Regions from separate parts of the Mycobacterium sp. TH-M15 genome, predicted to be linked through region 1. Evidence: predicted binding sites of a transcription regulator. Region 1 holds the regulator's gene; each other region holds the start of a gene.
What was found. Region 1 encodes LexA, which represses DNA repair genes until DNA is damaged. Its sites were predicted from a motif close to CGAACANNTGTTCG; they were not measured.
Positions count from the first base shown of each region.

Region 2: cofD (2-phospho-L-lactate transferase) is a predicted target of LexA. The motif match lies at 905-918, and genes of this name have one in related genera.
Region 3: recA (intein-containing recombinase RecA) is a predicted target of LexA. The motif match lies at 918-931, and genes of this name have one in related genera.

Region 1 is NZ_JBYCLB010000618.1:152-2,414, reverse strand. It holds gene AC2VNT_RS15120 (LysM peptidoglycan-binding domain-containing protein) at 1-337, opposite strand, end outside; gene lexA (transcriptional repressor LexA) at 566-1,258, shown strand; gene folE (GTP cyclohydrolase I FolE) at 1,272-1,865, opposite strand; partial or broken gene AC2VNT_RS15105 (helix-turn-helix domain-containing protein) at 1,952-2,263, shown strand, end outside.
Region 2 is NZ_JBYCLB010000086.1:5,710-7,972, reverse strand. It holds gene AC2VNT_RS02180 (metallopeptidase family protein) at 4-426, shown strand; gene AC2VNT_RS02175 (WhiB family transcriptional regulator) at 449-832, opposite strand; gene cofD (2-phospho-L-lactate transferase) at 1,162-2,148, shown strand; gene AC2VNT_RS02165 (coenzyme F420-0:L-glutamate ligase) at 2,148-2,263, shown strand, end outside.
Region 3 is NZ_JBYCLB010000178.1:2,402-4,664, forward strand. It holds gene recA (intein-containing recombinase RecA) at 1-793, opposite strand, end outside; gene AC2VNT_RS04215 (DUF3046 domain-containing protein) at 1,062-1,256, opposite strand; gene AC2VNT_RS04220 (glycosyltransferase) at 1,267-2,263, opposite strand, start outside.

The sequences.
Region 1 (2,263 bases):
TCTCCGGCACCACGGCACCGGTGCGGGCCACCGTGGCTCCGAGGTTGGCCATCAGCCCCAGCCAGAGCGTGATCGCGGCGGCGACCAGCGCCAGCACCACGGTGTTCGCCGGGGTGATCGGGCGCGGCCGGTGCGACGTCTGCGACATCAGCACCCCGGTTCCCCGGTAACGCACCGGCGACCCGGCGGGACGCTGACCGGGCGGCCGGATCCGGGGCGGCACGCCGCGCGACACGCCGGCGGCGCGGCGAGGCACCGGCGCCCGAAAATGGGCCCGACCATGGCCATGGCCACGGCCGGCCGGCGTGCCGGGTGAGATCGGGTCGATGAGTGTCATCATGTGCGTTCCTCCGTGGTTCGGCACTGCCTACGATGTTCGCCCTGATGTTCGAAAGCATACCGCACATCTGTTCGATTACCGAACATCTGATCGAACTTTTGCCGGAACTGTAGACCCGGACACCGACAACCGACCTTCGGGAGCGGGCCCGGCCGGCCGGTCCGACCGCGACACGCTCGAACACATGTTTGATTATCGGCTGGCGGGCGGCTAACATTCGGCGCCATGAGCGAGAGCACACCCACGCCGGCCGCCGGCAACCACAACCGGGCACCGGAGTCCGCGCTCACGGCGCGGCAACGCACCATCCTCGACGTCATCCGCGCCTCGGTGACCAGCCGGGGCTACCCGCCGAGCATCCGGGAGATCGGCGATGCGGTCGGGCTGACCTCGACGTCGTCGGTCGCCCATCAGCTGCGCACCCTGGAACGCAAGGGCTACCTGCGCCGGGACCCGAACCGGCCACGGGCGGTCGACGTCCGGGGGCTGGACGACGGGACGGTCAGCCCGATCACGGACGTCGCCGGGTCCGACGCGCTGCCCGAACCCACGTTCGTGCCGGTGCTGGGCCGGATCGCGGCCGGCGGACCGATCCTGGCCGAGGAGGCCGTCGAGGACGTCTTCCCGCTCCCCCGCGAGCTGGTCGGTGAGGGCACCCTGTTCCTGCTCAAGGTCGTCGGCGAGTCGATGGTCGACGCAGCGATCTGCGACGGCGACTGGGTGGTGGTGCGTCAGCAGAACGTCGCCGACAACGGCGACATCGTCGCCGCGATGATCGACGGCGAGGCCACCGTCAAGACGTTCAAGCGCACCGGCGGTCAGGTCTGGCTGATGCCGCACAACCCCGCGTTCGACCCGATTCCGGGCAACGACGCGCAGATACTCGGCAAGGTGGTCACCGTCATCCGCCGAATCTGACCGGCCCGGGGGGCTACCGGCAGCCGCCGATTCCGGTGTGCGAGAAGAACTCCTGGCGGGAGCGGACGTCGCTGCGCAGCGTTCCCAGCAGGGTGGAGGTGACGGTCGTCGAGCCGGTGGCGTGCACGCCGCGCAGCGTCATGCAGGTGTGCTCGGCGCGGATCACCACGCCGACCGCGCGCGGCTTGAGATGGTCGGTGAGCCAGTCGGCCACCTGTCTGGTCAACCGCTCCTGCACCTGCGGCCGGGCCGCGAAGTACTCGACCACCCGAGCCAGCTTGGACAGCCCCAGAATTCGGTCTCCCGGCAGATAGCCGACGCAGGCCGTCCCGGTGAACGGCAGCAGGTGGTGCTCGCAGACCGACCGCAGCGGGATGTCCCGGACCAGCACCAGCTCGTCGTAGCCCTCGTCGTTCGGGAACGTGGTGGCCTCGAACGGCTCCGGGGTGAACAGCTCCGCGTATGCCCGGGCCATCCGTGCCGGGGTGTCCCGCATCTGCTCGCTGGCCGTGCCGATACCCAGCGCGTCCAGGAACGCCGCGGCGGCAGCCGCGGCGGCGTCCAGATCCGGGACTGATCGGTCCAGCAATCGTAAGTCCGCCGTCATCTCGACCTCCGTATCGATAACATATCTTATATTTAGAATGGATTGTAGCGTCTATTCGCCAAGTTTTTTGGTGTTACATTGAAGGCATGGGCCATGAACACGGAGACGGCCTGGACCCGCTGACCGGCTTGAGCAGTCTGGACGATCCGGTGCGCTGGCGGCTCTACCAGTACGTTTCATCCCGCGACGACCCGGTGGCCCGCGACGACGCCGCGGCGACCGTCGGCATCAGCCGGACCCTGGCCGCCTACCACCTGGACAAGCTGGCGGACGCGGGCATCCTGGTGGTCAGCTACGCCCGTCCGGCGGGTCGATCCGGCCCCGGTGCCGGCCGACCGGCCAAGCGGTATGCGCGCACCCGCAACGAGCTGTCGGTGACCGTGCCGCCGCGCAACTAC
Region 2 (2,263 bases), on a different contig from region 1:
GAAATCCGTGGCCCGCTGCTGCCGCCGACCGTGCCGGGTTGGCGCACCCGCGCCGAGCGATTCGACATGGCGGTGCTGGAAGCCTACGAACCGATCGAGCAGCGCTGGAAGCATCGGGTTTCCGCCCTCGACGTGGCCGTCGACGAGATCCCGCGGATCACCGCGAGGGACCCGGAAAGCGTGCAATGGCCGCCGGAGGTGGTGGCCGACGGGCCGATTCCGTTGGCGCGCTTGATTCCTGCCGGGGTCGATGTGCGGGGTAATCCCACCCGCGCTCGGATCCTGTTGTTCCGCAAGCCGATCGAACAGCGCGCTCACGACAGCCTGGAACTCGGCGATTTACTGCATGAAATCCTGGTGGCCCAGGTGGCCAGCTACCTGGACGTCGAACCCACCGTGATCGATCCGGACATCGACGACGGGTAGCCGCCGGCCGCCGGGGATCCGGTCAGATGATGCCGCGCTTGAGGCGACGGCGCTCCCGTTCGGACAGGCCGCCCCAGATGCCGAAGCGCTCGTCGTGCGCCAATGCGTAGTCGAGGCATTCGGCACGGACCGGGCAGCGCTGGCAGATCTTCTTCGCTTCCCGGGTCGAGCCGCCCTTCTCGGGGAAGAACGCCTCGGGGTCCGTCTGCGCGCAGAGCGCGCGGTCCTGCCACTGCTCGTTGGTGGCGGGCGCCGACTCGAACGGGTCGAACGGCTCGGGCTCGTCGGGAACCACGCTCAGATGCGGTCGACGGATCGCACCTCCGGTGTCCGGGGTATCCGTAGTCGGGTCGGTACTGGCGTGCGGTATGCCTCCCATTACGCCCCGAAGGTGCTCATAGGACATGCTCCGCCTCCTCACCTGGTGTCGTGAATCAGAACTTCGTCGCCGCTGTTGTGATGTCGGTACATCTCAATTCGAACATGTGATCGAATCTCGGCCTGTGTCACCGGAACCGGTCGACCCCGCCAAGAAATGACACTGGTGTGATTACACACTTATGATGCGTCTGGGTCAAGGCGTCGCGGCAAATTCCTTACCATCCCGTGACCAATCTTCGGCGTGTTGGCGATCGGCGCGTCGCTGTCGAATCCGCCACACCCCCGCTGCGCCCGCCCCCCGCAGCCGCCCTCCGGGACGGACCGCATCGTCGGCGGGCAGTAACGTCATCCGCTGTGAAGATCACCGTTCTCGTCGGTGGGGTCGGCGGGGCCCGGTTCCTGCTCGGGGTGCAGCGCCTGCTCGGCCTGGGCCAGTTCGCCGGCGACCACCCGACCGGCGAGCACAGCCTCGCCGCGGTGGTCAATGTCGGCGACGACGTCTGGATGCACGGCGTGCGAGTCTGCCCGGATCTCGACACCTGCATGTACACCCTGGGTGGCGGGGTGGACCCGGAGCGCGGCTGGGGCCATCGCGACGAAACATGGCACGTCAAAGAGGAATTGGCCGCCTACGGCATGCAGCCGGACTGGTTCGACCTCGGTGACCGCGACCTGGCCACCCACCTGGTGCGGACCCAGGCGCTGCGGGCCGGCTACCCGCTCTCCCAGGTGACCTCGGCACTCTGCGACCGGTGGCAACCGGGTGCCCTGCTGTTGCCGGTGACCGACGACGGCTGCGAAACCCACGTGGTCATCACCGATCCGGCGGACGAGAGCCGGCGGGCGATTCACTTCCAGGAGTGGTGGGTGCGCTACCGCACCGCGGTGACCACCCACAGCTTCGCCTTCGTCGGCGCCGAGAAGGCCGGCGCCGCACCGGGGGTCATCGACGCGATCGCCTGCGCCGACGTGGTCCTGATCGCGCCGTCCAACCCGGTGGTCAGCATCGGCGCCATTCTGGCCGTCCCCGGCATCTGGGGAGCGCTGCGGTCCACCGCGGCGCCGGTCGTCGGCTATTCGCCGATCATCGCCGGCAAGCCGCTGCGCGGGATGGCCGACACCTGCCTGCGGGTGATCGGCGTGGAGTCCAGCTCGGAGGGGGTCGGCCGGCACTACGGCGCCCGCACCGGCACCGGGATTCTGGACCACTGGCTGGTCGGGCCCGACGACCGGGCGCAGGTCGACGGCGTGGCCGGGCACTCGATCCCGTTGTTGATGACCGACCCGGACGCCACCGCCGAGATGGTGCGCGCCGGGCTCGACGCCGCCGGGGTGCGCTGATGGCTCCGGCCGAGCACACCGGCGCCGCCGAGCACGCCAGCGCCGCCCGGGTCGAGATCCTGCCGGTGACCGGGCTGCCGGAGTTCCGGCCGGGCGACGACTTGGCCGACGCGAT
Region 3 (2,263 bases), on a different contig from region 1:
ACTGCAAGAAGTGTTCGGCTAGCCCGTTGTCGAACCAGTTCACGATCTTGCGCGGGACGAGTTGGTCAGCCACTGGGTCGTAGGACAGCACCTCGACATCCATCTTGTTGTTGACAATCTTGCCGATCTTCTCGGTGCTGCCATCGGCGAGCGTCACCCGGGTGCTATAGCTCATGCATCCGAACATCACACCGATCTTCTCCCGCAGCTGGTTGATGAAGATCGCGGTGGTTCCCGAGTTGTTCATCGCGCCGGTCATCTTGCGCAGCGCCTGGCTCATCAGCCGGGCCTGCAGACCGACGTGGCTGTCGCCCATCTCGCCCTCGATCTCGGCGCGCGGCACCAGCGCGGCTACCGAGTCGATGACCAGGATGTCCAGCGCACCGGACCGGATCAGCGTGTCGGCGATCTCCAGCGCCTGCTCGCCGGTGTCGGGCTGGGACACCAGCAGCGAGTCGGTGTCCACCCCGAGCTTCTTGGCGTACTCGGGGTCCAGCGCGTGCTCGGCGTCGATGAACGCCGCGATGCCGCCGGCCGCCTGGGCGTTGGCCACCGCATGCAGTGCCACGGTGGTCTTCCCGGAGGATTCCGGGCCGTAGATCTCGATGACCCGCCCGCGGGGCAGGCCGCCGATGCCCAGCGCCACGTCCAGGGCGATCGACCCGGTCGGGATGACCGAGATCGGTTGACGCACCTCGTCGCCGAGACGCATCACCGATCCCTTGCCGTAACTCTTCTCGATCTGGGACATCGCCAGCTCGAGGGCCTTCTCGCGATCGGGTGCTTGCGCCATGACGTCTCTCCTGTAGCTCGGTGTTCGGTTGACCGGTTTCGGTCGATTGGCCGTGACGCTAACAACAGGGTCTGACAAGTACGCCTGACCAGCGACGAGGCCGTCGAACAGGCTCCACAGTAAACGAACACGTGTTCGATTCAAGTGTGACACGCCGGGCCGTGGATTCAGGCGGCGATCGACTCTGCGGTGAGTGCGCCAACTCTGCGGTGGCGGCGCCTACCCGAGCGGCGAATCCCGCCCGGTACGCAGTCCGGAAGCAGCCCGGTCACCACTGATCCCGCGGCACGTCGAAGTCCGCACACAGCGCCCACCAGACGTCGCGCGGCTCCACCCCGTCCTCGATCGCCTGCGCGGCGGTGCGCCCGCCCAGCGCGGTCAGCACATGGTCGGCCAGCACCGAGGCGCCGTAGCCCGAGCCGAACCGCAGGGTGACCCGCTCGTGAAAGTCCGTCAGCCGCACCCCAGCCAACCTACCGAGCGTCGGCCAGCGCCTCGTCGCACACCCGCACCGGGTCGGCCACCCGCGCGGCGCTCGCCGCGGCAGCCCGGGCGGCAGCCCGGTAACCGGGCGAGGCCAACACCGCGCCGACCGCAGCCACCAGCGCGCCGGCGGTCAGCGGTCGCACCAGCAGCCCACTCCCCTGCCGGACAACCCGATTGGCCAGCTCCCACTGGTCGCCCCCGCCGGGCACCACCACCAGCGGCACGCCGGCCAGCAACGACTTGGCCACCATGCCGTGGCCACCGCCGCTGATCACCAGGTCGGCGTGGGTGAGCAGCTCGTCCTGTCGCCCCAGCCCGGCCGCCGCCCACCGCGGCAGCGCCAGCTCGGAACCGCCCAGCCGGGACACCACCAGCCGAGCGCCGGCGGGCAGCCCGGAGCCCGGGACCAGGCAGTCCAACGCCAGACCGACCAGCCCCACCGCTCCGGTGGCCGCCGTCGACGGCGCGACCAACACCACCGGCCCCGGGCCGGGCGGGACCGGCAGCACCCGCTCGGTCGGCTCGAAGTGCAGCGGGCCCACCACGACCGCCTCGTCCGGCCAGTCCGGGCGCGGCACCTCCAGCGCCGGCAGGGTGGCGATCAACCGACGCAGCGGCCCGGGGTCGTCAGCCGGCAGCCCGATGCCCGCCCGGGCGACCGCCCGCTGCCGCAGCCCGGCCCGCCACGACCGCGCACTCAGCGCCCGCAGCACGGTGTCGCGCAGCTGGCCACGCCGCCCGACGCCCGGCGCCAGCCCGGTGCCCACCGGCGGCAGCCCCTTCGACGGCAGGTACAGCGGGTGCGGGTCGAGTTCGACCCACGGGATACCGAGCAGTTCTGCGGCCATCCCGCCGCAGGCGGTGATCACGTCGGAGACCACCAGGTCCGGGGTGAGCGAGCGCAGTCGGTCGAGGTTGTCCAGCGTCATCCGGGCGGCGCGGTGGTGGATCTTGGCGCCGGCGTCGCGGTCGTCGTCGGCGGCC